DNA from 3 places in the Shewanella sp. S1-49-MNA-CIBAN-0167 genome. Region 2 is predicted to be linked to each of the others. Evidence: predicted binding sites of a transcription regulator. Region 2 holds the regulator's gene; each other region holds the start of a gene.
What was found. Region 2 encodes LexA, which represses DNA repair genes until DNA is damaged. Its sites were predicted from a motif close to TACTGTATNNNNATACAGTA; they were not measured.
Positions count from the first base shown of each region.

Region 1 (10,115 bases), on a different contig from region 2:
GCGGCGTACCGACAACACAAAAGCTGTGTAGGGATATTGAGTCAGGATTAAAGCATAAAATTGACATCGATGACTTAGAACCTGAAATACTAGAGTTACTTGATGAGTTAACTAAGGTAGAATCGGCAGCAAATCAAGTAATAAACCAGCTATCAGTGGATGTACCCCATGACCAGTAAAACCGGTTTTTTTAAACGCCTAAAGGCATTATCGTTACCTCAAAAGCAGCTTTTTGCCCTCGCACTGTGCCAACGAATGCTGCCCAACTACCAACTGTTTTCTGAAGTCTGTGAGTTTGGCCAACCACAGGTCCTAAGCACGGCATTAGAGTTATTATGGCAAAGCCAATATGACAAAAAGCTTAAATTCAATATTGATGTGCATTTGCAACGTCTGGATGAAAACACCCCTGATCCAAGCCAATTTGAAGCCTATGGTGCTTATCCCGCCATGGATGCTGCAGTGGCCATTGCCACTTTAATGGGTGCAATAGACGGAAAAATTGAAGAAGATATTACTAATATCAGTAAGTTATCATCAAGTACTGTGGCTAACTACATTGAGGCTATTAGTGAGGAATCATTAATGGATGAAGCGCTGGATGAATTTGTGTTTTCACACCCAGTAATGGAAGAAGAAAAACAATTACAAGGTATGTTACTCGACATTATCGAAGCCAATCCTGAGATCAACATCGAGTTGGTTAAAGGTTTACGTAAAGATATTATCGAAACGGGTGTGTCTAATATCGGCATTAGTCTATAGCAATACTATCAATAGATTTTACTTAGCCTGGAAACTATTCCAGGCTTTTTATTGAGCGTCATAGCCAAAATTTTTTATCACAGTGTCAGCGGCAGCAACCCACATAGAGAAACCGATAACTGGACGTGAATGACCGGTCATTAAGCTCGGCGGGGATTATTATTAGTACGATTATCGCATCGAAGAAAACAAGTAACTTTTTTAGTGATTTTTTACGCTAAATGAACAATATTTACCCAATCAAAAGTATTAAAGGCCTGTTTTAGCTTAAAATCAAAAATAAACGCTCGTTTAACTTTAGCCTAATTGCATCCTGCTATCAAAAAGCAGTACAGTGATCTTATTATCACTTTGCTAAGGAATTGCGAGGAATGTCCAGTATTCTTACCCCGCTAATCGCTGTATTTATAATTATGCTTCTCGGCAGTATCATTCAGAAATTGAGACTTTTACCACCAGACACCGATCTGATCCTCAATCAATTTGTCTATTACATAGCCTTCCCAGCGATTTTACTCATTGTTTTAGCTGAAACTCACATTGAAGACATTATTCAGTGGGGCTTTGTTGGTGGCTTTAGCTTGGCGATGATCATTACTTATGCGCTGGTCATTGGCGTATCACTATGGTGCAAGCCTAAGCAGCAAGCGGTTGCCGCAATGCGGGCGTTAAACGCCACATTTGGCAATACTGCATTTATTGGTATTCCATTGCTGAGCCTATTGTTCCCGGGTCACAAAATGGCATTAGTGGCCGCAGCGATTGCCAGCTTGCTGTCGGTGTTCATGTTCGCGTTTGCTTTAGTCTCTATTGAACTGGCCAGCCGTAATAAACAATCAACCGACCATGCCATCATCATCATGGCTAATGCACTGTATAAAAACCCGATAGTGGTCGGCAGTCTTATTGGCATAGGCCTATCGGCATTTCATATCACCTTACCCGCTAGCTTGGCGTTAGTGCTGCACCAAGTGGGAAACACCTCCAGTCCTTGTGCACTGTTTGCCATCGGAATGGTACTTGCCAAAGCGTTACGGCATCAGTCAATCACGAACATGTTCAGTCTTAGCTTGATTGCAGAACTGAGTTTAATCAACTTACTCAAGATAATTATTCAGCCCCTTATTGCCTTTGGATTACTCAAACTCTTCGGCGTAGAACACGAGTTACTGACTATGGGAGTCCTGTTAGCAGCCTTACCAACTGCAGCAAGTGTGTATTTATTGGCAGACCGATACCAAATTAATGCCAATGGCAGTGCCCAAGGGATTTTATATGGCACATTAGTCACTTTTATTAGTTTGCCTATAATAGAAACACTTTTAAAATCATATGCTTGATAATTGACCGAGTTAAGGCGATAAAATAATCAGTGATATTTTTATGCCAACCACTTTACTGTATATAAAAACAGTATATACTGTTTATCAATACAGTGGTTTAGTCGCTTCATTGAAAGGGATTCATTATGCTTTGCCAACTCAGCATCAATAATTTTGCTATCGTGCGTTTTTTAGAACTCGACTTTAAAGCCGGTATGACAAGCATCACCGGAGAAACCGGTGCAGGTAAATCGATTGCTATCGATGCCCTTGGGTTATGTCTTGGTAATCGCAGTGATGCCAATACCATCAGACCCGGCGCAACGAAAACTGAAGTGAGCGCGCGGTTTACGCTCCACGATGTCCCTTTAGCTAAACGCTGGCTTGAAGATAACGATCTCGATGCTGAAGATGGATGTATTTTACGTCGAACCATTAATAATGATGGCCGATCTAGAGCCTATATTAATAGTAATCCGGTCCCGGTTTCGCAATTAAAAGCCGTTGGTCAACTCCTGATAGGCATTCATGGCCAACATGCTCACCATGCCATGCTTAAAAATGATCATCAGTTAGCCTTACTCGACAGCTACGCTAACCACAAGTTGTTACTTGATGCCGTCAGTGCCAGCTATCAGCGCTGCAAGCAAGTGGAAAACGAGCTAAAGCATCTTGAGCAAGCTCAGCACGAACGCATTTCGCGTCAACAGCTGCTGCAATATCAAGTAGAAGAGCTTAATGAGTTCAACTTAGGCTTGGAAGAATTTGATGAAATAGAACAAGAACACAAACGCTTAGCCAATGGCACAGATTTAATTGAACGTTGCCAAGCTGGTTTACATTTATTGACCGAAAGTGATGAAGGCAATATAGAATCGCTGCTTAATAAAGTGGCCAGTATTGCTGATACGCTTCAAGGCTATGATGAATCCCTTGCTCCTATCGGCACTATGATCAGCGATGCGTTAATTCAAGTACAAGAAAGCGCTAGCGAAATTGAAAGTTATTTAAGCAGTTTAGAGCTTGATCCAGAACATTTTGCCTATTTAGAAAAACGCCTTTCAACGGCAATGCAATTGGCGCGTAAGCATCATGTGAGTGCTGATAAGTTGGCGCTACATCATCAAGCATTGATGAGTGAATTGGCCGAACTTGCTGACGACGAAACTAAATTAGATGGTATAAGACAGCAACTTGAAGCCACCAGAAATGCCTATTTAACCAATGCACAAAAACTAAGTCAAAGCCGTAGCCGTTATGCTAAAGAACTCGATAAATTGGTCACTCAGTCAATCCATGAATTGAATATGCCTAAGGGCAAGTTCTATATTCAGGTTAACTATGAAGCAACTAATATCAGCTTAAATGGTTGCGACCAAATTGAGTTTATGGTTACCACTAATCCCGGCCAACCTTTGCAACCTATTTCAAAAGTAGCCTCAGGCGGCGAACTATCACGCATTGGCTTAGGCATTCAGGTGATTACCGCCAGAAAAGTCGCCACTCCGACGCTTATTTTTGATGAAGTGGATGTGGGCATTTCGGGTCCTACCGCTTCGGTTGTTGGCCGTATGTTACGCAGCCTTGGCGAGTCGACTCAAGTTTTGTGCGTGACTCATTTGCCACAAGTGGCGGGTAACGGTCATCAGCATATGTTTGTCAACAAATTCAATAAAGCAGGTAGTACAGAAACCACCATGCAGGCCTTGGATAAAGATCAACGGGTGAATGAACTTGCGCGCTTATTAGGTGGTGATGTCATTACCGAAAATACCTTGGCTAATGCCCGTGAGTTGTTGCAATAATCGTTATGCACTTATAAAAAGCAAATCAATATGTTAATGTAAAGTTAACATGGATTTACGGATAAATCATAATGCTGAAAGTAATAAAGGGCTTGGGTGTTTTTGTCGGGCTAATATGTAGCTTACTGGTCTTTATTGTTGTCTGTTTAGTGGCCATTAATGCAACAGACAGAACAAAGTCACCTAACACGCTATTAGTTGAAAACTGGCTAAAGCAACAGCCTATCGATCCAAGCGAAAATGGTTTTGTATATTTACAAACTTTTATCGGCATTTTTCAGGATGTAACGGCTAAAGAAGTGGCCACTACATTAAGTTTCAATGATGAAGAAGATCAACTACTACGCGATTACAAAAAATCGTGTTATCAAACTGATGTGGCAACCTGTAATGAATTTCTTGAAAAGAATAACGAAAGTATTTTACAAGCAATTCATGCACACAAAACCGATGCAACCCATTATAGCAAGCTGATTGAAATGCCTTATTGGCAAGAAGATATTCAGTATTTAACACCTGAAAATCTTTTTAAATGGGCGCCACTACTTAAATTACGAACAATCAGTGAACTTACCGTTTTAATAAACCTTGACGGATCCCCTAACCTTAACGTGAATGAAGCCTTGTTAACATTTTTAAATAAAGATGCTCAATTCTGGAATATGGTTTATCACTCATCTCGCTCTATATTCAACCATATGATTGCCGTTAGCGTAATCAAATCTCAACTTAACTTTGCCAGCACCTTAGCTAAGACACTCGATACCGCGGTTTCAAACAAAGTCACAACTTGGCAAACGCCATTCGAATTAACTAATAGCGATTTTGAGAGAGTATTTTCTGGTGAATGGCAGTTTGCTCAAAATGTCAGACAACAAATGTTAATTGAAGTGCAGTCTGATAAGGTAGCTTTTTATGAAAAATGGTTAGCAGATGCTTTGTATAAGCCCACAGACAGTGACAACCTCATGGCTGAGTATATTGTTAGCTTAGTTAAGGAACCGGTTTCAACAACCTCTGAACACACGGTCATAAAACCGGATTACTGCTCTTTCGACAATTATATAAAGCAATTATGGATATCACGTTACAATCCGATTGGTAAACTATTTAACTGCACCGTTTATGAAACAGATTATAAGCAACGTTTAACTAATATAAATAAAGATTTAGAGCAATTGCGAACTAATCTACTTACCGAAAAATCATCTTAATAACATCACATCGACTGATTTTATTTAATACCGTTAGCGACAAAAGAGCACAAATATGCTTTTTTTTGGTTTATAAATCTTTATATAAAGTACTTAATCTGAAATAGAGATAAAAGATGAGAAGGTAATAAAATGAACACGCTTAGCCATATATCGATCTAAACTTGTTGTTTGTTAATAAGACGCAGCCTCTTGTTACTGGTTGCGTTAATAGTAAGTCTTTCAACTCAGTTAGGAAAGGACTGTTTGATAGTCGTTTGTTATCCAAAATTCAGGTTACTTATAGATAATACACTGCAAGCTGCACACCGATTAACGAAAACACACCCGCCAATACATCATCAATCATAATCCCAAAACCACCATGCACTTTGGCATCAAGCCAACGTATAGGCCATGGCTTTATAATGTCAAAAAAGCGAAATAATACAAAACCGAGAGCTAACCATATAAAACCTAAAGGCGCGGCAATCATGGTGATCATCAACCCAACCACTTCATCCCACACAATAGCGCCATGGTCGTGTACACCCATATCTCTAGCCGCTTTCCCACAAATATAGAATCCGGCAAGCATACTAATACAGGTGATGATGAGGTAATTCGTTAAGCTTAACTGCTGCATGAGCAACACTATGGGCACTGCGGCTAAGGTACCAAAGGTACCCGGCGCTTTGGCCGCTTTACCGCTGCCAAAGCCTAATGCCAAAAAATGAATTGGGTGGGCTAAAGACAGTTTTTTAACGAATTTATCTTGGGTTAATAGTCTCATAGTACTCAATTAAAAATGCACAAAGCCACGTGAAATAGGGGTAAATGCTTGCCCATTTTCTACTAGTTTTAATTTATCGCCGGCGCTGATCTGACCAATTTTAACAAACTTCACCCCAGCATGAATTAGCGCGGTATCAATTGCACCGCGTTGTGACTCTGGCACAGTAAATAAAAGTTCGTAGTCTTCACCGCCAGTTAATGCATAACTTAATGCATCTTCACGACTAAGATTGGCTTTAAGTGAGTTTGATAAAGGAATGAGATCCACATCAATGATGGCGCCGACTTTCGATGCCGATAACACATGTCCAATATCAGACATTAAGCCATCAGACAAATCAATAGCGCTTGTGGCTAGAGTGCGTAGTGCTTGACCTGCCAACACACGAGGCGTTGGGTAATAATGGCGGTTAATCAGATATTGTTTATCTTCAGCGTTAACGGTCTTAACACCTCTGATAATATCAAGGCCTAAGGCTGAATCACCTAGGGTTCCCGTCACATAGATCCAGTCTCCTCTTTTTGCACCTGCACGGGTTAATGCTGTACCTTTAGGGACTTGGCCATTAATCGTAATACTGATACTGCGCGGACCACGGGTGGTATCACCACCAATGAGTGCAATACCATAATATTCAGCAATATCAAAAAGGCCGGCACTGAACTGGGCTAACCAAGGTTCATCAACACAGGGTAACGTCAGTGCTAAAGTAAACCAAGCGGGCTCGGCCCCCATTGCGGCAAGATCAGAAAGGTTAACCGCTAGCGATTTATAACCTAAAGCATGAGCTGGAATGTCTGCTAAAAAATGGATATTTTCAACAAGGGTATCACAAGAAATTGCTAAAGATTTCTTGTCCGCAGGATTCACTAACGCACAGTCATCGCCGATGCTTAACTCAACATCTCGCCTTTTTTGACCTTTATTGCGGAAGTAATGTTCGATGAGTTGAAATTCTTTCACATTCAGTCTGGTACGGTAAACCGTCCACCTTAATTTTTGAAACAATTAATAACAAATGAAAACGGTATCCGAAGATACCGTTCTGGTGTTACTTATGCTTCACTAACTTATCAAGCAAGCCGTTGACAAATTTGTGACTATCTTCAGCACCAAACGCTTTCGCTAACTCGATACCTTCGTTAATAGCCACTTTAAACGGCACATCTTTACGGAAGGTCAACTCGTAAGTTGCCAGACGCACAATGGCTTTTTCTACTGGTGACACTTCTTCAAAATTACGATCAAGATGTGGCTTTAACAGCTCATCAATTTGCGATATTTTTGATGCTACACCGGTTAATAGCTCACGAAAATAAGCGACATCAACACCGTCAGTGTTCTGTTCAGTTAAAAACTCATGTTCTACGTCAGCAACTTTGTTTTTACTTAACTGCCATGAATAAATGGCTTGAACGGCTAAACGGCGGGCCTTACGGCGCTCTGAAGGTTTCATACTTTTCCTACTATTACAGCTGTTGTTCTAGTTGTTGCAGTACATTAACCATTTCAAGCAAACTAAGGGCAGCTTCGCCACCTTTGTTACCTGCTTTAGTACCTGAACGCTCAATAGCTTGCTCAATGGTATCTGTAGTTAATACACCGAATGAAACAGGAAGATCGTACTCTAATGCAACTTGTGCAAGACCTTTGTTACATTCACCAGCAACAAATTCAAAATGAGGTGTACCGCCACGGATGACAGCACCTAATGCAATGATCCCGTCAAACTTTCCACTTGCAGCAACACGTTTTGCAGCAAGCGGTAATTCAACTGCACCAGGCACTCGAACAACAGTAATGTTGTCGTCACTGACCTGGCCGAAACGCTTTAATGTGTCTATTGCACCGTCAAGCAGACTTTCAACTAAAAAGCTATTGAATCGCGATATTACAATCGCCACTTTGGCATTTTTCGCTTCGATATTACCTTGAACTACGTTCATTCTATCTTACCTAAATTAGCTAAAGCACCCCGCTCGGGGCAAAAAAGAGGCGCTATGATATCACAGCCGAAAGCCCTGAGCGCTATGCAATTAATGAAATTATTAAATTTACCATAAGCCAAAATTATTCAGCTATATAATCCGTTACTTCTAAACCAAAACCTGACAAGGAATGGTAACGCTTTGGCGAACTTAATAAGCGCATTGTACTGACACCTAGACTCGACAAAATTTGCGAGCCGACGCCAACACGACGTGATGTTCCTTGCCACATTGCTCCTGCTGGTGATTGGCCATTATCTTCGGCCTCAAACGCTTTCACTTTTGCCAGTATCTGACTTGAATGCTCAACGTTACCCAGTAACACCAATACGCCACCTTCCAAAGCAATGCGTTGCATGGCTTTTTCTAATGGCCAGCTACGCGTTTGATCTCGCTCAGAATGCAGTAAATCGTTAAAGGTGTTTTGCAAATGCACACGCACTAAACAATTAGGCTTCACTTCATCTTTAACCAATGCGTAGTGTAATTGATTATCAATAGTGTCTCTAAATGTCACCATAGTAAAATCACCAAAACGAGTCGGTAGTTTACATTGAGCTTCGCGTACAACCGTGGTTTCGTTGGTGTTACGGTATTCAATTAGGTCTGCAATGGTACCGATTTTAATCCCATGCTTTTGACTGAATATTTCTAAATCAGGACAGCGCGCCATGGTGCCGTCTTCATTTAAAATTTCAACAATCACAGCTGAAGGTTCACAGCCAGCTAAGCGCGCTAAATCGCAACCGGCTTCAGTATGGCCAGCACGCGTTAATACCCCGCCTTCTTGTGCCATTAACGGAAAAATATGCCCAGGTTGTACTAAATCAGAGGCTTTGGCATCTTTGGCAACAGCGACTTGAACGGTCACGGCTCGGTCATGAGCTGAGATCCCGGTTGTGACCCCGGTCGCCGCTTCAATTGATACGGTAAAGTTAGTCGAGAACTGCGCATTGTTGTTGGTGACCATTAAAGGCAAGTTAAGCTGCTGACAACGCTCTTTGGTCATGGTTTGGCAAATTAATCCGCGGCCATAGGTTGCCATGAAATTGATTGCAGCAGGCGTCACTTTATCAGCGGCCATGATCAAATCACCTTCATTCTCTCTGTCTTCATCATCCATCAAGATAACCATCTTACCTTGACGAATATCTTCAATGATTTCTTCTATGTTATGTAGCGCCATTGTCAGACCTTTCTCTATTAAGTTTTTTGATTTTAAATAATTAAATCAATTTGTATTTGTTATTTGTTATTTTGAATAATGTCTTGTACATAATCATTGGGTATAAATATTTATGCTTGGAGCGATTAGCGCAAAAATCCAGACTTAGCTAATAATTCCATCGTCACACCCGATGACGGCTGTGCATGGCTAGCATCAGGTTGCATTAAACGCTCTAAATAGCGGGCAATTAAATCCACTTCGATGTTCACGCTGTCACCAACTTTGAGATCCACCAGCGTGGTTTCACCCGCAGTATGAGGCACGATGGTTAATCTAAAACGAGTTCCATCAACTTCATTGACGGTCAAACTAACGCCATCAATGGTGACCGATCCTTTGTGAGCAATGTAGCGACTTAATTGAACCGGTACCGATAACCAAAACTCAAGTGCCTTGCCTCGGTAAGCACATTGCTCAATTTTTGCAATGCCATCAACGTGGCCGCTGACCATGTGTCCACCCAACCTCGTGGTCGCCGTAACGGCTTTTTCAAGATTAACCTTTTGGCCAACTTGATAACGACTAAAACCAGTTAATTCAACTGTTTCAGCCGATATATCCGCAACGTAGCTATCGCCTAAACGCTCAACAACGGTCAAGCACACGCCATTTGTGGCAATGCTATCACCTAGGTTTACATCGGTTAAATCCAACTTGCCGCTGGCAACGGTTAAGCGGATATCGTTACCTTTGCGATCAATTTTACGTAATGTACCAAGGGCTTCGATTATCCCAGTAAACATAATGACTCACTTTTTGCTTTTAAACTTTGCAGTTGTTCAGGTTTTTCTTAAACAACTGCCACATTAATAGGGTTGATTATATCTGAGGATATAACGCTTATCTTGTCCAACGTTGCGCTCATCAATTAATTGCAATGCCGGCGTTTGCTCCATGGCACTGTAATCGGGTAACTGCAACATATTACGTCCATGGCTGCCTAACAGTTTAGGCGCTTGATAAAGCACAATGTCATCGGCGAGGCCTTGAGCGACAAACGCCCCAGCTAAGGTCGCAC
Region 1 is NZ_JBEOPO010000059.1:6,722-16,836, reverse strand. Features, by position in the region: gene barA (two-component sensor histidine kinase BarA) at 1-179, shown strand, start outside; gene AAEZ00_RS19550 (YjaG family protein) at 169-765, shown strand; gene AAEZ00_RS19545 (AEC family transporter) at 1,137-2,105, shown strand; gene recN (DNA repair protein RecN) at 2,234-3,892, shown strand; gene AAEZ00_RS19535 (hypothetical protein) at 3,964-5,106, shown strand; gene AAEZ00_RS19530 (phosphatidylglycerophosphatase A family protein) at 5,387-5,878, opposite strand; gene thiL (thiamine-phosphate kinase) at 5,888-6,844, opposite strand; gene nusB (transcription antitermination factor NusB) at 6,933-7,337, opposite strand; gene ribH (6,7-dimethyl-8-ribityllumazine synthase) at 7,351-7,827, opposite strand; gene ribBA (bifunctional 3,4-dihydroxy-2-butanone-4-phosphate synthase/GTP cyclohydrolase II) at 7,952-9,055, opposite strand; gene AAEZ00_RS19505 (riboflavin synthase) at 9,181-9,840, opposite strand; gene ribD (bifunctional diaminohydroxyphosphoribosylaminopyrimidine deaminase/5-amino-6-(5-phosphoribosylamino)uracil reductase RibD) at 9,904-10,115, opposite strand, start outside.
Region 1: recN (DNA repair protein RecN) is a predicted target of LexA. The motif match lies at 2,162-2,181, and genes of this name have one in related genera.

Region 2 (10,115 bases):
AACCCGCGAGTAAAATGTAACCCCCAGAGGTTTTTTCTGTGGTTAATTGTTGTATATAATTGCCAGCACCAAACGCAATTAAAAATAAACCAATAGCACCTATTATCGGCCACGCACTTTGGGATGGTACATAATAAGGTTGATACTTTGTTGTCATTTTGCTGCTCCTTGCTCTATGTCGATCGCTTGTTTATCGGTGATGTCATAAAGGGTATAAGAGAGAGTCAATGTATTAATGGACGCTGGTAAATCAGGGTCCACGTAAAAAATCAGTGGTAATTCTGCTGTGGCAGACGCTGCTAAGGGTTGTTGATTAAAGCAAAAACATTCCGTTTTATTGAAGTACGCCGCCCCTTGGCCAGGCGATACCGAAGGGATCGCTTGGCCTACGGTGTCGCGTGAAGACAGGTTTTTAACCAAAAATTGTGCGTGAGTAAGCTCACCAGGATGCACGCTTATTTGGTTAACTTTAGGGCTAAATTCCCACGGCATATTTGATTGAACTTGGGTGACAAATTCAATGGTTACGGTTCGGCTTTTATCAACCACCACCGCTTCATAGCTGCTGGCACTATTTTGGGTTTTGCCATTTATACCCAATGTATCGCAGAGCACGTCATAAAGCGGTACCAGCGCAAAACCAAATCCAAACATACCAATTGATCCAGCAATCAGCATGATTAATAACTTACGATTTGATCTTGTTGGTTGCGTCATCTCATTTAATCTCCGGCGGAGTGGTAAACGAGTGATATGGCGCTGGACTGGCAATCGACCATTCTAAGCCTTCTGCTGCTTGCCAAGGATTATCTCCAGCGGGTTTGCCACCCTTAATGCATTTGAGTACCACCGCGAGGAAAATAAACTGAGATAAACCAAATGCGAACCCACCAATTGATACAATTTGATTTACATCGGCAAACTGTACAGCGTAATCTGGGATCCTTCTCGGCATGCCTGCTAAGCCTAAGAAATGCATCGGGAAAAATAGTACATTGACGGAGATAACCGAACACCAAAAATGCCATTTCCCTAAGGTTTCGTTGTACATATGACCGGTCCATTTGGGCAGCCAATAATATGCCGCTGCCATAATGGAAAATATCGCCCCTGTGACCAACACATAATGAAAATGAGCCACCACAAAGTAAGTGTCGTGATATTGGAAATCAGCAGGGGTAATTGCCAGCATCAGACCCGAAAACCCGCCAATGGTGAACAGGATGATAAACGCGACCGCAAAGAGCATCGGTGTTTCAAATGTCATCGAACCGCGCCACATGGTTGCCACCCAATTAAACACTTTCACCCCAGTAGGGACAGCAATTAACATGGTGCAATACATGAAAAATAGCTCTGCAAACACAGGCATACCCGTGGTAAACATATGATGTGCCCACACCAAGAATGACAGCACGGCAATGCTGGCAGTGGCATAAACCATAGAGGAATAACCAAACAATTTTTTACGACTAAAGGTCGGAACAATCGCCGAGATAATGCCGAATGACGGTAAAATCATGATGTAAACTTCAGGATGACCGAAGAACCAGAAAATATGCTGGAACATCACCGGATCGCCGCCACCTGCGGCATCAAAAAAGCTAGTACCGAAAAACTTATCGGTTAACACCATGGTGACCGCGCCCGCAAGCACTGGCATCACCGCAATCAGTAAAAATGCGGTAATAAGCCAAGTCCACACAAACAGCGGTAATTTCATCCATGTCATACCAGGGGCGCGCATATTGACTATGGTCACGATAACGTTAATGGCGCCCATTATCGAACTGATCCCCATCATATGAATGGCAAATACAAACAAAGCGGTGCTGTCAGGACTATAAGTGGTTGAGAGTGGGGCGTAGAATGTCCAACCAAAATTAGGACCACCACCTTCCATGAATAGCGAACCTAGTAACATGGAAAAGGCGAACGGTAAAATCCAAAAACTCCAGTTGTTCATCCGCGGTAGTGCCATGTCTGGCGCACCGATCATCATTGGAATTAACCAGTTAGCTAATCCAGTAAAAGCTGGCATTACCGCGCCAAAGACCATAATAAGACCATGAACTGTGGTCATCTGATTAAAAAAGTTAGGTTCGACTAGCTGTAATCCCGGCTGAAATAACTCAGCTCGAATGACCATAGCCATCGCACCGCCAGTTAGAAACATAATGAAACTAAACCATAAATACAGCGAGCCGATATCTTTATGGTTAGTGGTGAGTAGCCAGCGCATTAGCCCTTTCGGCGCTCCGTGATGATGATCATCATGAGCGGTAGCAATTGTATCGTGCGTTGTTGTGCTCATTGTTTTCCCCTACTGTCCATGGCTAGCGACATCGGCAGCTTGCACCGCCTCGTCAGAATTATTGCCCCACGCATTGCGCTCATAAGTAATCACTGCCGCCATTTTTTGAGGGCTGAGTTGACTACTAAATGCTTGCATTGCGGTGCCTGGTTTGCCGTGCATAACGATATCGATATGTCCGCTAACCGGTCCGCTAACGACAGGGCTGCCAATAAGTGAAGGGAAAGCGCCGGGTAAACCAGCGCCAGAGGCCTGGTGACATGCAGCACAAACAGTGGCATAAACCTGCTCACCTTCAGCGATTAATTGCTCCAAGGTTAAGGTGGGCAGATCTGCCGCTGCAACAACTTCAGGTGTCACAACCTTGGCAACGGCTTCTATAGCTTGAGTGGTTTTTTCTGTGGCCGCATCGGTAATGTCTGTCGTTGTTGCGGCAATGGTACTTGCTGCATCGGCTACGACCTCGATCGGCTCAGTGCTTGACGCGTTACTACTTGAGAAGTTACCCACATCAGCTGCTTGAACAACATCGCCACTGTTGTTGCCCCAAGCATTTCGCTCAAAGGTAATCACTGCGGCAATTTCTATGGCGCTAAGTTGCTTGGCAAAGGCTTGCATTGCGGTGCCTGGTTTACCGTTTAATACAATATTGAGGTGATCGTCAACAGGGCCTTTTATGATAGGACTGCCAATCAATGATGGGAATACACCGGGAAGACCCGCCCCATTAGGTTGGTGACAAGCGGCGCACCGCGCTATGTACACTTGCTCGCCCTGCGTGTTTAGTTCTTCAAGGGACAAGGTTTGTGACATTGATGCGGCTGCAGCGACTGCAGCATTATTGGCCAGTTGTTTTTGTTCAACTAACCAATTATCAAAATCAGTCTCCGATAAGGCTTGTACCACAATAGGCATAAATCCATGGTCTTTACCGCATAACTCAGCACATTGACCGCGATAAGTTCCAGGCTTATCAATACGAGTCCAGGCTTCGTTGATAAAGCCTGGGTTGGCATCTTTTTTAACCGCGAAAGCGGGTACCCACCATGAGTGGATAACATCATCAGATGTCATCAAGAAACGCACCTTTTGATTGATGGGCAGTACTAGCGGCTTATCGACTTCAAGGAGGTAATTTTCGCCTTTGGCCTCACGGCCATCAATTTGCTCTCTGGGGGTGGATAATGAGCTGTAAAATTCGATGTCTTTATCAAAATAGCTGTAGTGCCATTTCCACTGTGACCCAGTAATTTTGATGGTCAGATCGGCATCGCTGGGATCTTCCATGGCAATTAAGGTTTTAGTGGCTGGAATAGCCATTCCGATTAAGATAATGAAAGGGATGACGGTCCAAGCAATTTCCACTTTGGTACTTTCGTGAAAATTGGCCGCAACGGCACCTTTTGATTTGCGGTGATAAATCATCGAATAAATCATGATCCCAAACACCACTAACCCAATAGCACAACAGATGTAAAGAATCGTCATATGGAGGTCATAAACCTTACCACTGATATCCGTCACGCCTTGGGTCATGTTGAGGGGCATTTCTGTTGCCCCAAGCGGAAGTGCTACCCACACAACCAATAAAAAATACAACCATTGCTTCACAAGACTACTCCCCTGCTAATTGCAAAATAGCAACTACAAAGAAAAGTCACACAGTAAATCTCAGCTCTATGCAAACTCTTCGGTTCCCGAAAAAAGCTTGATGAACTCAAAGTACTCTGGTGGTTGTATACAGACTGTCTACGCTTTTATTGTTAGCTGTGCACCACGCTTGTACCTACGACTGAACTTATCAATTTCTATTTGGATTATTTGTCTGACAGTAATCTTGATTACTGTCATTTTATCCAATTAAAGATGAAGAATGTTTCATCCTTGTTAACCACATTACTTGTAGATTAAACATTGATCAAGATCACTTTGTTGGTAAATAGGCTAAAAAAAGATGAAAAAAAGCCCTGAATTCAATGCAGGGCTTGGTAATTAAGGATTTATGCTTAGTGAAATGAGCAAAAATTACCTGCTCCACTTGTTAATGTAGAGTTAACAAGTTGATGTTTGTGAGGTAAGTGAGCATTCACATCTTCAATTACCACGCCTAATGCTCGCGCGCTCTTAGCGACAATTTCCAATCGACGACTATCGCGAGCATCGAGTGAACTTGTCCAAGTAACCACTGCACTAGAAGTTCCGCTCGTGAGAGCTTTTTCCATGGCCCATAATGTTTCGACTTCATCTTTGGTGTGCACCAGTAAAATACGATCCATTCTCACTCCAGCACTGGCCAGCATATGCTTATAGCCTATGTGAGGTGGACTAATTAATACAATCCATCTGCCTTGTTGGCTCAACGTCGCCAGTTGGCTACACAATTGACTCAGTTCTGCTTCACCTTGGGTGACAGTTTGTAATGTTTGAATGGTTTGGTTGCCATGCAGATCTGTTTCAGTTAAATCTACCCATAAGCCTGGGTGACGTGGCGCTACGCCCATTAGTTTGTTCATGACCAATCTCCATTACGGATAACGCCAACTGCAAGCCCTTCGATGGTTAGGCTTTGGCAACTTAAATCTACTTTTATCGGGTTATAATCTTCATTTTCTGCATGCAGATAAATCATATTACCTTTTTGTTCGAATCGTTTTACGGTGACGTCATCATCAACACGCGCCACCACAACCTGACCATTACGCGCTTGTTGCATTTTATGTACAGCGAGCAAGTCGCCTTCTAAAATACCAATGTTTTTCATGCTATCACCACGAACCCGTAATAAAAAATCTGCGGCGGGTTTAAACATATTTGGGTCGACTTGATAATATTGTTCTACATGCTCTTGCGCCAAAATAGGCTCTCCAGCAGCAACTTGTCCAATGAGTGGCAGACCGATTTCAAGCTGTTCTTCATGAGGTAAACGAATACCTCTCGAGGTACCAGGTATGATCTCGATAAAACCTTTTTTGGCTAATGCTTTTAAATGCTCTTCGGCGGCATTAGCACTTTTAAAGCCAAGACGACTCGCAATTTCAGCACGAGTGGGTGGCATACCTGTTTCGGTGATATTGTTTTTAATTAAGTCTAAAATTTCTGCTTGGCGCGGCGTTAACGGTCTCATGATGGTTCCTGTCTTTTTATACAGTGACTGTCATTATATACAGTGTTTTTGTTCGTGCAAGTATTAACCAACTCTTTTTTGAATATTGTTGGTCAAGTATCATTCAACAACCTGTTTCTATTAGTTATTGTGTATTGATTGTCTGATGTTATTTCTGATAGTGAGAACTCAAGCGTAAAGATAAATCGGTCTGATAGTGTAAGCAGGCTGGTTTCTGGTATCCTATACGACAATATTACAGTGGCTTATGTTGCGAAAATAACCATGTCAAAACCAGATTCAATATTTTTACGAGCGTTAAAATGGATTCAAAAATCGATGGTACTCACGGTTGTTGTGCCACATGATCCTTTTGACGATCTTAATTTAGATCCATCTAAACCTCTGATTTATGTTATGAAAACAGAATCAATCAGTGATGCCGCTGCATTAAGCGAAATCACTGAGAGCTTTGGTATGCCCAGTCCATATGAGCCACTGCAATTGGATGGCCTCAAAGTATCACGCATCGTTTGTCTTGAAGGCCGCAAACCGCTTTTTGGTAAACGCGAAAGCGGTGAAAAATTTATTAATAGTTTTACCAGTCTGTTAGCGCTTCATCGTCAATGTCCTGAGTTAGATATTCAGTTGGTGCCTGTGAGCCTTTATTGGGGCCGTACACCGGGTAAAGAAGATGACAGCATGAAAGCGGCTTTTTTTGAAAGGGAAAACCCGACCTGGCTGCGAAAATGGCTAATGATTTTGTTTCTAGGTCGCCACAATTTTGTACAGTTTTCTAATGCATTATCGCTTCGTCTTATGGCTGATGAACACGGTACCGATAAAAGAATTGCTCACAAATTAATCCGTGTTGCGCGAGTGCATTTCCGCCGTCAACGCAAAGTGATGACAGGGCAGCAATTACCGAATCGGCAAGTGCTTTTTGCGTCGTTACTTAAATCTGATGCAATCAAGAAAGCCATTGAAGAAGAGTCGGTAAACAAAAAAGTATCTGTCGAGAAAGCCCGTGAAACCGCCATTGAATACCTTGATGAAATTGCCGCTGACTATTCTGATAGTTTTGTGCGCATTGCCGAGCGCTTCCTCACTTGGTTATGGAACAAATTATACAGTGGTATCAATATCAAAGGTGCAGAACAGATAAGGCAGTTACATCATGACGGCCATGAAATTGTCTATGTGCCTTGTCATCGTAGTCATATGGATTACTTACTGTTGTCATATATTTTGTATTATCAGGGTATGGTTCCACCGCACATTGCTGCCGGTATTAATCTTAACTTTTGGCCTGCTGGGCCTATGTTCCGTCGTGGCGGAGCATTCTTTATCCGTCGTAGTTTTAATGGAAAAAAACTCTATACCGCAGTATTTCGTGAATACTTAGATCAGTTATTTGCTAAGGGCTATTCGGTCGAGTATTTCACTGAAGGTGGTCGTTCTCGTACCGGGCGTTTGCTAGCGCCTAAAACCGGTATGTTAGCGATGACTATTAATAGTGTGTTACGTGGCATTGAACGCCCTGTGACCTTAGTGCCTGTGTATTTAGGTTATGACCATGTGATGGAAGTGGCCACTTACCATAAAGAATTAAGCGGTAAGAAAAAGAAAAAAGAATCTGTTTGGCAGTTATTTGGGGCTCTGCGTAAATTAGGCAATTTTGGCCAAGGTTATGTGAACTTTGGTGAGCCGATTAATTTACAACATTTCTTAAACGAGCAGGCGCCAGAATGGCGTAAAGAGATTGCGAACGATCCTGATCAGAAACCATCATGGTTTACCCCATCGGTCAACTTACTAGCCAATCGTGTAATGACCAATATCAACGGCGCTGCTGCGGCCAGCTCGGTGACATTGACCAGTTTAGTGTTATTGGCATCAGAGCAAAATGCATTAGAAAGAAGCCAGTTAGAACGTCAGCTTGATTTGTATTTAGCATTACTTAACACAGTGCCTTATACCCATTACGCATCCGTTGCAGAGGGTAATGGCAAGTCAATTGTTGATCATTGTCTGTCGTTAAATAAGTTTGTCAGTACTAAGGACCTTATTGGCGAGATAATTTCGGTTGATGAAAAAGTTGCTATTACCATGAGTTATTACCGTAATAATATTATTCATTTAATGGCATTACCTTCACTCATCGCCAGTTGTTTAGTGCACTATGATGTGTGCGATCGCACCCGAATCCATGCCATAGTGATGGATTTTTACCCATTACTTAAAGCTGAACTTTTTATGGGTATTGATGATGTTCCTAAACATGTAGATTGCATTTTAGACTTTATGGTTGAACAAGGTCTGTTGAGCGGTAGCGATCAGTTGGTGATCACGCCTCACCATATTACTCAAGTGTTACTGCTTGCTGAAACCATCAATGAGACGTTGCAACGCTATGCCATTATCTTTAATTTACTGGCGATAAATCCGGAGCTTGAGCGTTCAGGATTGGAAACCGATAGTCATATGTTAGCCCAACGTTTAGGGGCTCTACATGGCATTACCGCACCAGAATTTTATGATAAAAAGTTGTATAACACCTTGAGCGTGAAACTAAAAGAATTGGGATATTTATGCAGTGTCGAGAATCGTTCTGAAGTGATAAGAATTCGAGATAATGCCAATAAATTACTCAGTTCTTCAGTAAGACAAACCATTGTTGATAGTGTGGCAGCGGAGCACGGACAATAATGGCCAACCACATGAATGCAGCAAAGCATCGAGCTAGCGGTAAGTCAGTATTGGGTGGGGCGATGATTATTGCTGGGACCACAGTCGGTGCGGGCATGTTTTCCTTGCCGGTCGTTAGTGCAGGAATGTGGTTTGGTTATTCATTAGCCATGTTGTTAGGTGTATGGTTTTGCATGTTAATGTCGGGTTTGCTGTTATTAGAAGCCAATTTGCATTTTGAACCTGGCGATAGTTTTGACACCTTAACCCGCGTAACTCTAGGGCAGTTTTGGCGGGTGATTAACGGCGTATCTATTGCCTTTGTGTTGTATATTTTAACCTATGCTTATATCAGTGGTGGCGGGTCGATTGTTAATCACAGCTTATCGGCTCTGGGTGTTAGTTTGCCTCAGAGCGTGGCGGGTTTGGTTTTTGCTATTGTCTTGGCACTTGTGGTGTTTATCAGTACTAAAGCGGTCGATCGGATCACCACCATCATGCTCGGTGGTATGATGATCACTTTCTTCTTGGCTATCGGTAATTTATTAATCGACATTGACACGGTGAAATTGGCGTCACCCGATGGTGAGTCGCGTTATCTGCCTTATTTACTCGCTGCTATTCCTTTTGGGTTGGCCAGTTTTGGTTATCACGGTAACGTGCCGAGCTTAGTAAAGTATTACGGTAAAGATGCCAATACGATTGTGAAAGCCATCGTTACTGGAACCAGTATCGCATTGGTTATTTATGTGTGTTGGTTAGTGGCGACAATGGGCAATATTCAACGCAGCCAGTTTGCCGATATTATTGCGCAAGGGGGCAATATCGGGGTGTTAGTCGCGGCCTTGTCGGGGGTGATTGCCAGCCAATGGCTTGATAACATGTTAACCCTGTTTGCCAATCTTGCCGTTGCATCATCATTTTTAGGGGTGACACTCGGGCTGTTTGACTACCTTGCCGATCTCTTTAATTTTGATGATTCACGCACCGGACGGATTAAAACGGCCGCGGTTACGTTTATACCGCCGACAATACTGGGTTTATTATTTCCGAATGGATTTATTTTAGCGATTGGATTTGCTGCGCTTGCGGCCACCATATGGGCCGTTATTGTACCCGCTTTGTTGGCTTATAAAGTGAGGCAACAATATCCCAATGCCGACGGTTTTAAGGTGCCAGGTGGGACTCCGCTGATTGTACTGGTGGTGTTGTTTGGGATGATCACAGCAACATGTCACTTACTGGCAATGGCGGATATCTTACCGGTATTTAAATAATCTTAACTTGTTACATAGAATTATAATTGTTCAAAAAAGCCTTCGTTTGAAGGCTTTTTGCTTTTCTGCTGATATCGATTTAACTTATGAGACACGTTTCATGTTGGCCATATAAAAGCAACTATTTTTTATAGAGGATGATGATAATGCAGGTACAAGAGTATCAACAAGGACAACCTTGCTGGATTGAACTAGCGACTCATGATTGGGCGGCAGGTAAAGCATTTTATCAGGCATTATTTGGCTGGGAAGCCGATGATATGCCCATGCCAGAAGGGCATTATACTATGCTGCAAATAGACGGTGATGATATTGCGGCAATGTACCCAATGCCGGCAGAAATGGAGGCATTACCTACTCATTGGACAATTTATTTTGCGGTCGATGATGTCGATGCTACCTCTATGGCTGTGATTCAAGCTGGAGGTGAGATTATTGCGGGGCCTCATTCTGTCGCAGATGCTGGTCGAATGGCGCTATGCACAGATCCAGAAGGCTGTCGTTTTGCATTGTGGCAAGGCCAAGACCATATTGGCATCAAGCGATCGCAAGAATCAAATACCCTATGTTGGGTTGAGCTTGCTTGTCGTGATACCGCTGGCGCGAAACAGTTTTATAGCCATGTATTAGGCTACCAAACCAAGCTAGCTGACATGGCTGAGTTTGAATACACGCAATTGTATGTCGGCGAGCAAGCCATTGGTGGCATGTTGGAAATGACTGAAGAATGGGG
Region 2 is NZ_JBEOPO010000001.1:95,373-105,487, forward strand. Features, by position in the region: gene AAEZ00_RS00440 (cytochrome c oxidase subunit 3) at 1-157, opposite strand, end outside; gene AAEZ00_RS00445 (cytochrome c oxidase assembly protein) at 154-717, opposite strand; gene ctaD (cytochrome c oxidase subunit I) at 719-2,314, opposite strand; gene coxB (cytochrome c oxidase subunit II) at 2,324-3,925, opposite strand; gene AAEZ00_RS00460 (cell division inhibitor SulA) at 4,321-4,827, opposite strand; gene lexA (transcriptional repressor LexA) at 4,824-5,438, opposite strand; gene plsB (glycerol-3-phosphate 1-O-acyltransferase PlsB) at 5,703-8,126, shown strand; gene mtr (tryptophan permease) at 8,126-9,382, shown strand; gene AAEZ00_RS00480 (VOC family protein) at 9,529-10,115, shown strand, end outside.

Region 3 (10,115 bases), on a different contig from region 2:
TTCTAAACAGTTGTCAGTATTTGTTGGTTTGATTATTACTAACTGTATCGTAATGGGTCGTGCTGAAGCTTACGCAATGAAAACGCCTCCTATGATGAGCTTTATGGACGGGATCGGTAACGGTTTAGGTTATGGAGCTATTCTATTGTCTGTTGGTTTTGTGCGAGAACTATTTGGTAATGGTTCATTATTTGGCGTAGAAATCCTCAGCAAAATCTCTGATGGTGGTTGGTATCAGCCTAACGGTTTATTACTGTTGCCACCCAGTGCATTCTTCTTGATCGGTGGGTTGATCTGGTTGATCCGTACTTATAAGCCAGAGCAAGTTGAAGCAAAAGGGTAAACGCAATGGAACATTATATTAGTTTATTAATTCGTTCAATTTTCATTGAAAACATGGCGCTAGCGTTCTTCTTAGGTATGTGTACTTTCTTAGCGGTATCAAAGAAAGTGACTACTGCGATGGGACTTGGTGTTGCCGTTATTGTGGTACTGGCTATTTCGGTTCCAGCTAACCAAATTATTTATCAAAGTTTACTGGCTCCAGGCGCATTAGCTTGGGCTGGTTTGCCTGAAGCTGATTTGAGCTTCTTGAAGTTCATCACCTTTATCGGTGTGATTGCAGCATTGGTACAAATTTTGGAAATGGCGTTAGACAAATATTTCCCACCTTTGTACAACGCGTTAGGTATTTTCTTACCTTTAATTACCGTGAACTGTGCAATTTTTGGTGCAGTCTCTTTCATGGTAGAGCGTGATTATAACCTTGGCGAGAGCGTAGTATTTGGTATCGGCTCTGGTATTGGTTGGGCATTAGCAATTGTATTGTTAGCCGGTATTCGTGAAAAGATGAAATATTCTGACGTGCCAAATGGCTTACGTGGCCTAGGTATAACCTTCGTTTCAGCAGGCCTTATGGCTCTAGGTTTCATGTCATTCTCAGGTGTTTCTCTGTAAGAGTCACTGAGTCGACACATTAATTTGAACCTTTAAGGATAAGTGAATGGGTATTCTTGAATCTACTCCACTAGATGTCTATCTAGGTGTGAGTATGTTTACTGTGATTGTCTTAGTGTTGGTATTAGTGATTTTATTCGCTAAATCAAAACTGGTGGCAAGCGGTGATATCATGATTGGTATTAACGGCAACGCAGATAAAACAATTACAACAGGTGCTGGCGGCAAGTTACTTGGCGTTTTAGCCGACAACGGTATCTTCATTTCAAGTGCTTGTGGTGGCGGTGGCTCTTGTGGCCAGTGTCGTGTCAACATTATGTCTGGTGGTGGTGATATTCTACCCACTGAACTTGACCACATTAGTAAAGGCGAAGCCCGTCAGGGGTGTCGTTTATCTTGTCAGGTAAACGTGAAAACTGACATGGAAATTGAGCTTGATGAAGAAATATTCGGCATCAAAAAATGGGAATGTGACGTTGTCTCTAACGATAACAAAGCGACGTTCATTAAAGAACTTAAGCTGCAAATCCCTGATGGCGAAACCGTGCCTTTCCGTGCCGGTGGTTATATTCAGATTGAAGCGCCTGCTCATCATATTAAATATGCTGAGTTTGAAGTGCCTGATAAGTACCGTGGCGATTGGGAACACTTTGGTTTCTTTAAGTTAGAATCAAAAGTAGACGAAGAAACTATTCGTGCTTACTCTATGGCTAACTACCCAGAAGAGTTTGGCATAATTATGTTAAACGTGCGTATTGCTACGCCACCGCCACGTAATTTAACCTTGCCTTGTGGTAAAATGTCTTCGTATATTTGGAGCTTAAAAGCTGGCGATAAAGTGACTATTTCTGGTCCATTTGGTGAGTTCTTTGCTAAAGACTCCGATGCGGAAATGGTATTCATTGGTGGTGGTGCCGGTATGGCCCCAATGCGTTCACACATTTTCGATCAGTTAAAGCGTCTTAAATCTAAACGTAAGATTAGCTTCTGGTACGGTGCGCGTTCGCAACGTGAAATGTTCTACGTTGAAGATTTTGACGGCTTAGCGGCTGAAAATGAAAATTTCAAATGGCATGTAGCGTTATCGGATCCGCAAGCTGAAGATAACTGGACTGGTTATACAGGCTTCATTCATAACGTATTGTATGAAAACTACTTACGTGACCATGATGCGCCAGAAGATTGTGAGTTTTACATGTGTGGACCTCCAATGATGAACGCAGCGGTTATTGGTATGCTAAAAGATTTAGGTGTCGAAGACGAAAACATCTTATTAGATGATTTTGGTGGTTAATGCGTTAACTTATAACATTGACATGTAAGTCATTAAATTGCAGCAGTGCAGACAGGGTGGTCAAACACGAGTCTTGCACGCTGCAATTTTTTTTGTTCATTTAATACAAGTGTAAATTTGAGATGACTGTAAAATCAATCAAGCAAGTGTTACTGCCAATATTGTTACTGCCAATATTATTGACCAGTAGCTGCAGCTCACCAGATCCGATTATTTCATTATCTGGTAGTACCATGGGGACCACTTATCATATTAAAGTGGTCCCCAATGGCAGCTTGCCAGGACCACAATTATTACAAGCCGAAATTGATATGGCATTGGACGTGGTTAACAATCAAATGTCGACTTACCGACATGACTCAGAACTGTCTAAGTTTAATCAATTGCAAGTACAGCAAAGCGTTAAAGTATCGGCCGATACTATTAAAGTCATAAAAGAGGGCATGCGTCTTTATCAAGAGACTGATGGTGCGTTAGATATCACCTTAGGGCCAGTGATTAACCTGTGGGGGTTTGGCCCCGATAAGCGGCCTACAACGATCCCGACTCAAGCTCAAATTGACGCCGCTAAAGCTAAGATGGGGATCAAGGAACTGTCGATAAAAGGCTTAACATTAATTAAGCACAATGCAGACTTGTATGTTGATTTATCCTCAATAGCAAAAGGGTTTGGTGTCGATAAAATTGCATCAATATTAGACAAATATCACGTGTCTGGTTATTTAGTCGAAATTGGTGGTGAACTGAATGTTAAAGGCACTAAAGCCCATAATGTCGCCTGGCGAGTTGCAGTAGAACAGCCAACAAGCGAAGGACAAGCGGTGCAGCAAGTGATTGAGCCCGGGACTATGTCATTAGCAACATCGGGTGATTATCGTAACTTTTATCAAGACAATGGCGAACGCTTTTCACATCTAATTGATCCTCGTAACGGTTACCCGATAAAGCATCAACTTGCTTCTGCAACCGTGTTACACTCTAGTTGTATGACAGCGGATGGATATGCAACGGCCATGATGGTGTTAGGTACACAAGCTTCATTGACACTTGCTAGAGAGAAAAATTTAGCCGTAATGTTAATTGAGAAGCAAGAGCAGGGATATCAGGTCTATTACAGCGATGCGTTTAAATCGTATCTTGAGTAGGTTCCTTATTTTTAAACTAGTTGATTAAACGACTGATTGATTCAACTAGTAGTACCCTAATCTAAATGAGTTAATTGGAGTTTGTGATGAGCACATTTATTGCAGCGTTTGTAGTATTATTATTGTTCTTTTTATTTATGTCTGTGGGTTATATTGTAAAGAAGAAAGCCGTAGCAGGCAGTTGTGGTGGCTTAGGCGTTTTAGGTATTGAGAAGGCGTGTGACTGTGACGACCCATGTGATAGCCGCAAACGCCGTATGGAAAAAGAGCAAGCTCGAAATGAGTTGCTTAATCAAAATCGAATTATTTAACGACGTTTGTCATTTAAAGCCTAGGTTACCAAACTAATGCTTTGTAAAGAGCCTTCATTTTGAAGGCTTTTTTTATGTTTGTGTATTACTAGTGAGTTACAAATCTTAGTTATAATGATAATGGTTATCAATAGTAAGTGTGTGAAAAGAAAGGAAAATTTGCCTTTTCCCCTATAGTGTTTTATTCTATTTGTAATTGATCTAGATCACGTTATTTATCGAGGGCATTACTATGAAAGGTCATCCTAAAGTCATTAGCCAACTCAATCGAGTACTTACCTGTGAGCTGACTGCCATTAACCAATACTTTTTACATGCACGCATGTTTAAACATTGGGGATTGGAAAAGCTTAATGAGAAAGAATATAAAAAATCGATTGAAGACATGAAGCATGCTGATAAGCTGATTGAACGTGTATTGTTTCTTGAAGGTTTACCTAATCTGCAACAATTAGATAAATTGCGTATCGGTGAGCATGCTGAAGAAATGCTCAACTGCGATCTGGCGGCTATAACAGCACAAATTGCGCTTTTGCGTGAAGCCATTAAGGTATGCGAAACTCAGCAAGATTATGTTAGCCGCGATTTATTTGAAGATTTACTCGAAGATGAAGAAGAACATTTAGATTGGATTGAGTCGCAACAAGAGCTTATCAATCAAACGGGTATTCAAAATTATCTTCAATCACAAATTAACGACTAATAGGAAATTATCATGAAAGGCCATCCAGAAGTCATCGATGCACTAAATAGTTTATTAACCGGCGAGTTGTCTGCCATGGATCAATATTTCGTCCATGCTCATATGTACGAAGACTGGGGATTCAACGAACTGTATACCCGAATTTTGCACGAGTCAGACGACGAAAAGTTGCATGCTGCTAAATTAGTCCAACGGATTTTATTTCTTGAAGGCACTCCCGATGTTGCCAGTCGTGAAGCGTTGAACATTGGTAAAGATGTGCAAGAAATGTTTAAAAGTGATTTAGCCTATGAATATCATGTTGCTGATCATTTACGTAAGGTGATCGCGCTATGCGAAGACAAAAGTGATTATCAAACTCGCGAAATTTTAGAGGTGTTGTTGGATGACACTGAGTCTGATCACATGTACTGGTTAGAAAAGCAATTAGGTCTGATTGAGATGGTTGGTTTACAGAATTATTTACAGACCAAAATGTAACGTATCCATTGATACAGGTTACCATTTACTAAAGCCCAACTGAGTTTGGGCTTTTTTGTGTCAGTGAGACAATGATTGAATACTGTTTATATATACAGTATCATCATGGTAATTGAGTTAATGATGATGGTCATAGAATGCGTAAAATCATTCACATCGATATGGATTGCTACTTCGCTGCCGTTGAAATGCGAGATTTTCCTGAACTACGAGGCAAAGCTATTGCTGTCGGTGGCAGAAGTGATCGCCGAGGTGTAATAAGCACATGCAGTTATGAGGCCCGTCAATTTGGGGTGCGTAGCGCGATGTCCAGTTATCATGCACTGCAGTTGTGTCCGCTGTTAATTTTAGTGCCTGGACGCATGGAAGTGTATAAATCGGTTTCATTGCAAATTCGTGAGATTTTTCATCGATACACAGATCTCGTTGAGCCATTATCTTTAGATGAGGCTTACCTTGATGTCAGCGATTGCAACGTTCACCAAGGCAGTGCCACATTAATTGCTAAAGCCATTCGCAACGATATTTTTGAGGCCACAGGATTAACGGCTTCAGCGGGTATTGCACCGATTAAGTTTTTAGCCAAAATCGCTTCCGATTTAAATAAGCCCAATGGTCAATATGTGATCACCCCTAATCAAATTAGTGATTTTGTAAAAGACTTGCCACTGAGTAAAATTCCTGGCGTTGGCAAGGTTACTTCAAAAAAGTTAGCCGATATTGGCTTAACCACTTGTTATGACGTGCAACAATATCCTAAGGCTCAATTAATTAAGGCTTTCGGTAAATTTGGCCATGTGTTGGCTGAGCGTGCACAAGGGATCGACTCAAGGCAAATTAGTCCACACCGAGTGCGTAAGTCTGTTGGGGTTGAAACCACCTTAGCCAAGGATATTTTTACCTTAGAACAATGTCATCAAGTGTTACCACAGCTTATTCAAGAACTCAGTGCTCGGGTACATCGCAGTGCTAAAGACCGACAGATCCACAAACAGGTTGTTAAGCTTAAATTTAATGATTTTAAACAGACCACAATCGAGCATCGCAGTGATGAGATTTCGATTAACTTGTTTCATGACTTGCTGCAACAAGCTTTGCAGCGTAGCCAAGGGCGGGGTATTCGTTTGATTGGCGTGAGTGTTGGTTTAGCCGACGTGACGTTGGCAGCGACAGATAATGGTGCGGATAAAATCACCCAGCTCGATTTACAGTTTTAACACTGGAACAATACAAAAATTAAAAGGCGACATTATTGTCGCCTTTTAATTTGTTTATTGTGTTGATAACGTCATCACTAAAACGGATTAAGCATCTTTAGCTGGAATACGCTCTAGTACCGCAAGTAGCAATTGCCAGTACTGACCAACGGTGGTGATGTTGACCATTTCATCAGGGCTATGGGGATAGCGAATGGTTGGCCCAATTGAGACCATGTCCATAAGTGGATAAGGTTGTTTAAATAAGCCACATTCAAGACCAGCATGGATCACCATGATGGTTGGGTCTTTTTTATAAATGTCGTTATAAGTTTCACGCACAATCGCCATAATGGGTGAGCTTGTATCTGGCTTCCAACCGGGATAAGCACCACTTAGGTCAATGCTTGCACCCGACAAATTAGTCAGAGCGGTGAGCATTCCTGTGACTTCTTCACGACCAGAATCGATTAGCGAGCGAATAAGACACAAGACTTCAACGCTTTCATCTTCGGTACTGATCACGCCGATATTAAGCGAGGTTTCAGTCACACCTTGAACTTCATCACTCATGCGGATCACGCCGTTAGGGCTCGCATGCAATAAGTCGATTAAGGTATTTTGTGCCTCTTCATCCATCACTTTGGTGGGGGCGTCAATGGACTCTAGGCTGAGCACCATTGCTGGATCGACGAGCGCGAGCTCTTGTCTTACTAATGCTTGGAAAGCCTCCATCGCTTGATGTAATTTATCAACATTTTCAGCAGGAAGCATAAAGCTGATATGGGCTTCACGCGGAATGGCATTACGTAATGAGCCACCGCTAAAGCTGACAAGTTCTAATGCCAGTTCATCACTGTGTTTAAACAAAAAGCGGGCAAGTAGTTTGTTTGCATTGGCGCGACCAAGGTGAATGTTCACCCCTGAATGACCGCCTTTAAGTCCAGCTAATGTCAGCTGAAAACTGCTATTTGTGTGTTCAGGGGCTTGCCATGACATAGGTACGCTGATATGTGCATCAACTCCGCCTGCACAACCCATGTAAATTTCACCTTCTTGTTCAGAATCGGTGTTGATCAAGATGTCTGCATCAAGGTAACCTGCTTCTAAACCAAAAGCACCTGTCATACCGGCTTCTTCATCAATGGTGAGCAGTACTTCCAGTGGCCCATGCTTGATGTCTTTACTGCCTAATACCGCAAGCGCTGAAGACATACCAATGCCGTTATCTGATCCTAACGTTGTCCCTCTGGCTTTAACCCAATCACCATCAACATAGGCTTCAATTGGGTCCGTTTCAAAGTTATGTACTTTGTCAGTATTTTTTTGTGGCACCATATCAATGTGTGCTTGCAATACCACTATTTTACAGTTTTCCATTCCAGCAGTGGCAGGCTTACGGATGATTAAATTACCTACTTTGTCTTCAACAACCTCAAGGCCTTGGGCTTTTGCCCACTGTTGAATGTGTTGCGACAACGCATGTTCATGTTTTGATGGATGTGGAATAGCGCAAATTTGTTCGAACCATTGCCAAAGAGGCTGAGGATATAATTGAGTTAATGCAGTCACGAAACGCCCTCTAAGATGAATTTAGTCGATATACGACACAAAATATAATGTCATTTATTTTAACATATTCTGCGCGGTTACTTGATATTGCGACATCAATTTGCCAAGGTTTAGTCCACAAAACCTGTAAATAATTATGAACCCATCAATCTACCGGTATACCCATTGATTAAGGATTTTTTATGAACCAAGCAAACAAAGCTGTTACTGCATTTCAAGTGCCCATTATTGATGTCGCCAGTGATGAAGCCATTTTTGAAGGTGAAGGTTGGGATGCGGTAGTCGTCGTCGCGACAAGTTTGGCTGAGATTAAGCAAGATGAAATCAGTTTACTGGCGGCGCACGCCAGTCAAATCGATATGCGTGTCGGTAAAAGTGCAACACTATTATTTGCACCTGGCTTAGCCGGCGGTCGCTTGATTATCTCGCCCGTGACCGATAGCGTTAACGAGTACAGCGATGTCAGAATTTTTGCTAAAGCCGCCCGAGAAGGTATTGCCATTGCCAAAGCAGCGGGAGCCATTAAACCTTTGTTAGTGGTCCCCGCCGTGAGCGATAAACGTTTTGTCTATGCAGAACAAGTTGCAGCATTGGCGTGTGGGCAAGAGCTATGGCAACCCTTAGAGGCGCGAGAAGCAAAGTCATTACTACCAAGTTTAGAGGCTATCGGATTATTGAATACATCGGCACACAGTATGTTACTTAATGCTGCGGAGTCCGGGCGAGTGTTGGCACGCGATCTCTGCGGTACAGAGCCTGAGCGGATGTCCGCTATTGGGTTTGCACAATATTGTATTGATGCTTTTGCTGATAGCGGTTTAGCTGTGTCTGTGATTGATCAAGTGGAGCAGTTGAAGGCGCAATATCCCCTATTGAGTGCGGTTGGCAGAAGCTCATTTGGGGTTGAACGTCATCATCCTCGAGTGGTAAAGCTTGAATATGTTGGCGAAGGAACAATAACAAAAACGTTATTCTTTGCGGGCAAAGGGGTGATTTACGATACTGGCGGGGCTGACATTAAAGTGGCCGGTTCTATGGCAGGTATGAGTCGTGATAAAGGCGGTGCAGCTGCTGTCGCCGGATTAATGAAAGCATTGTCGATACTTAAACCTAAAGGTATCAAAGTGGTTGCAGAGCTTGGGTTGGTTAGAAATAGTATCGGCAGTGATGCGTTTGTCACCGATGAAATTATTACTAGCCATGCGGGTGTACGAGTTCGCATAGGTAATACTGATGCCGAAGGTCGTTTAGTGTTAGCTGACTTGTTATCACATTTGCGTATACAGGCACAAACAGCTGTGAATCCACAATTATTTTCGTTGGCAACATTAACCGGTCACGTCGTGCGCGCGTACGGTGGTTATCCAGCATTAGTTGAAAATAGCGCCGCTAAACAGCAAGGCGTCGCCGCATTATTAGCAGACGTGGGTGAATTATGGGGTGAGCCGTTCGAGGTCTCTCGCTTACGCACTGAGGATTTTGACAAGGTTGCCGATAAAAATGGCGTTGCCGATGTGGTGTCTTCTAATAATGGACCGTCTTCAATTACGGCTCGCGGACATCAATATCCTGCAGCATTCTTAATAAAAGCCTCTGGACTAATGCAAACAACACTGGCATTCACTCATATTGATATTGCTGGCAGTGCTGTTGAGGGCGATCCTCTCTATGGTAAGCCAACGGCAAGCCCTTTGGTTGCTTTATTACACTTGTCTAAGTTGTGGTAAATACCTTATTAAGTGCATGATATTATAGATTTTAATATAAATAAAACATGCTATTTACAATATAATTACATAATTATAATCCGGGTTTAATGTAATAAAGTCACTTTTAATGCGTTTTTTGTGAATTAAAGCCGATAATACTTGTAATTTAATTACAGTTCGGTATAATTCATCGGGTCGACAAGCATTGTGGTTGTCGGCTCTAGTTAATCCAGGATGGATATAGCCTCCAAGGATCTGAGTGACAAGTTGTCTCAATGGATTTGAGAAATGTACGTTCCAGGGAATCGAGCCAAGCTTTACTAGGTTTATGCAACTTTACATTATTCAGGAGAAGACCATGTCTTATACAGGTAACAGCAAATTTTATTGGCAAAACACTTGGTTTGCTGATGTAACCGTTTTACGTGGCGGTATATTCGCCATGAAACGTTAAGAATTGACCCTCTTTACGTCGTTTTAATATTCATCAACCTTTTGTTCGTCTTGTTTGACGTTTTTAGACAGGGTGGTAAATTAATTTATCGCCTCATCATGTTAAGTGATGCTAGTTTTCCTCTCCCCATATGGGATGCTTGTAACATGTCTGCCTACTCTATTGAGTAGGCTTTTTTTTGTCCCAATTTTGGTGTGATAATTTAGTTGTAGTGATTTGGGATCGTTTTAGTGTTAGCGGCATTGATTTAGGATGTTATTAGCTGAATTGTCGCAGTTTCGTGCGCTATATAAA
Region 3 is NZ_JBEOPO010000022.1:22,756-32,870, forward strand. Features, by position in the region: gene AAEZ00_RS11780 (NADH:ubiquinone reductase (Na(+)-transporting) subunit D) at 1-343, shown strand, start outside; gene nqrE (NADH:ubiquinone reductase (Na(+)-transporting) subunit E) at 349-957, shown strand; gene nqrF (NADH:ubiquinone reductase (Na(+)-transporting) subunit F) at 1,004-2,251, shown strand; gene AAEZ00_RS11795 (FAD:protein FMN transferase) at 2,374-3,396, shown strand; gene nqrM ((Na+)-NQR maturation NqrM) at 3,483-3,707, shown strand; gene bfr (bacterioferritin) at 3,940-4,410, shown strand; gene bfr (bacterioferritin) at 4,423-4,890, shown strand; gene dinB (DNA polymerase IV) at 5,028-6,107, shown strand; gene AAEZ00_RS11820 (aminoacyl-histidine dipeptidase) at 6,195-7,658, opposite strand; gene AAEZ00_RS11825 (M17 family metallopeptidase) at 7,841-9,385, shown strand.
Region 3: dinB (DNA polymerase IV) is a predicted target of LexA. The motif match lies at 4,971-4,990, and genes of this name have one in related genera.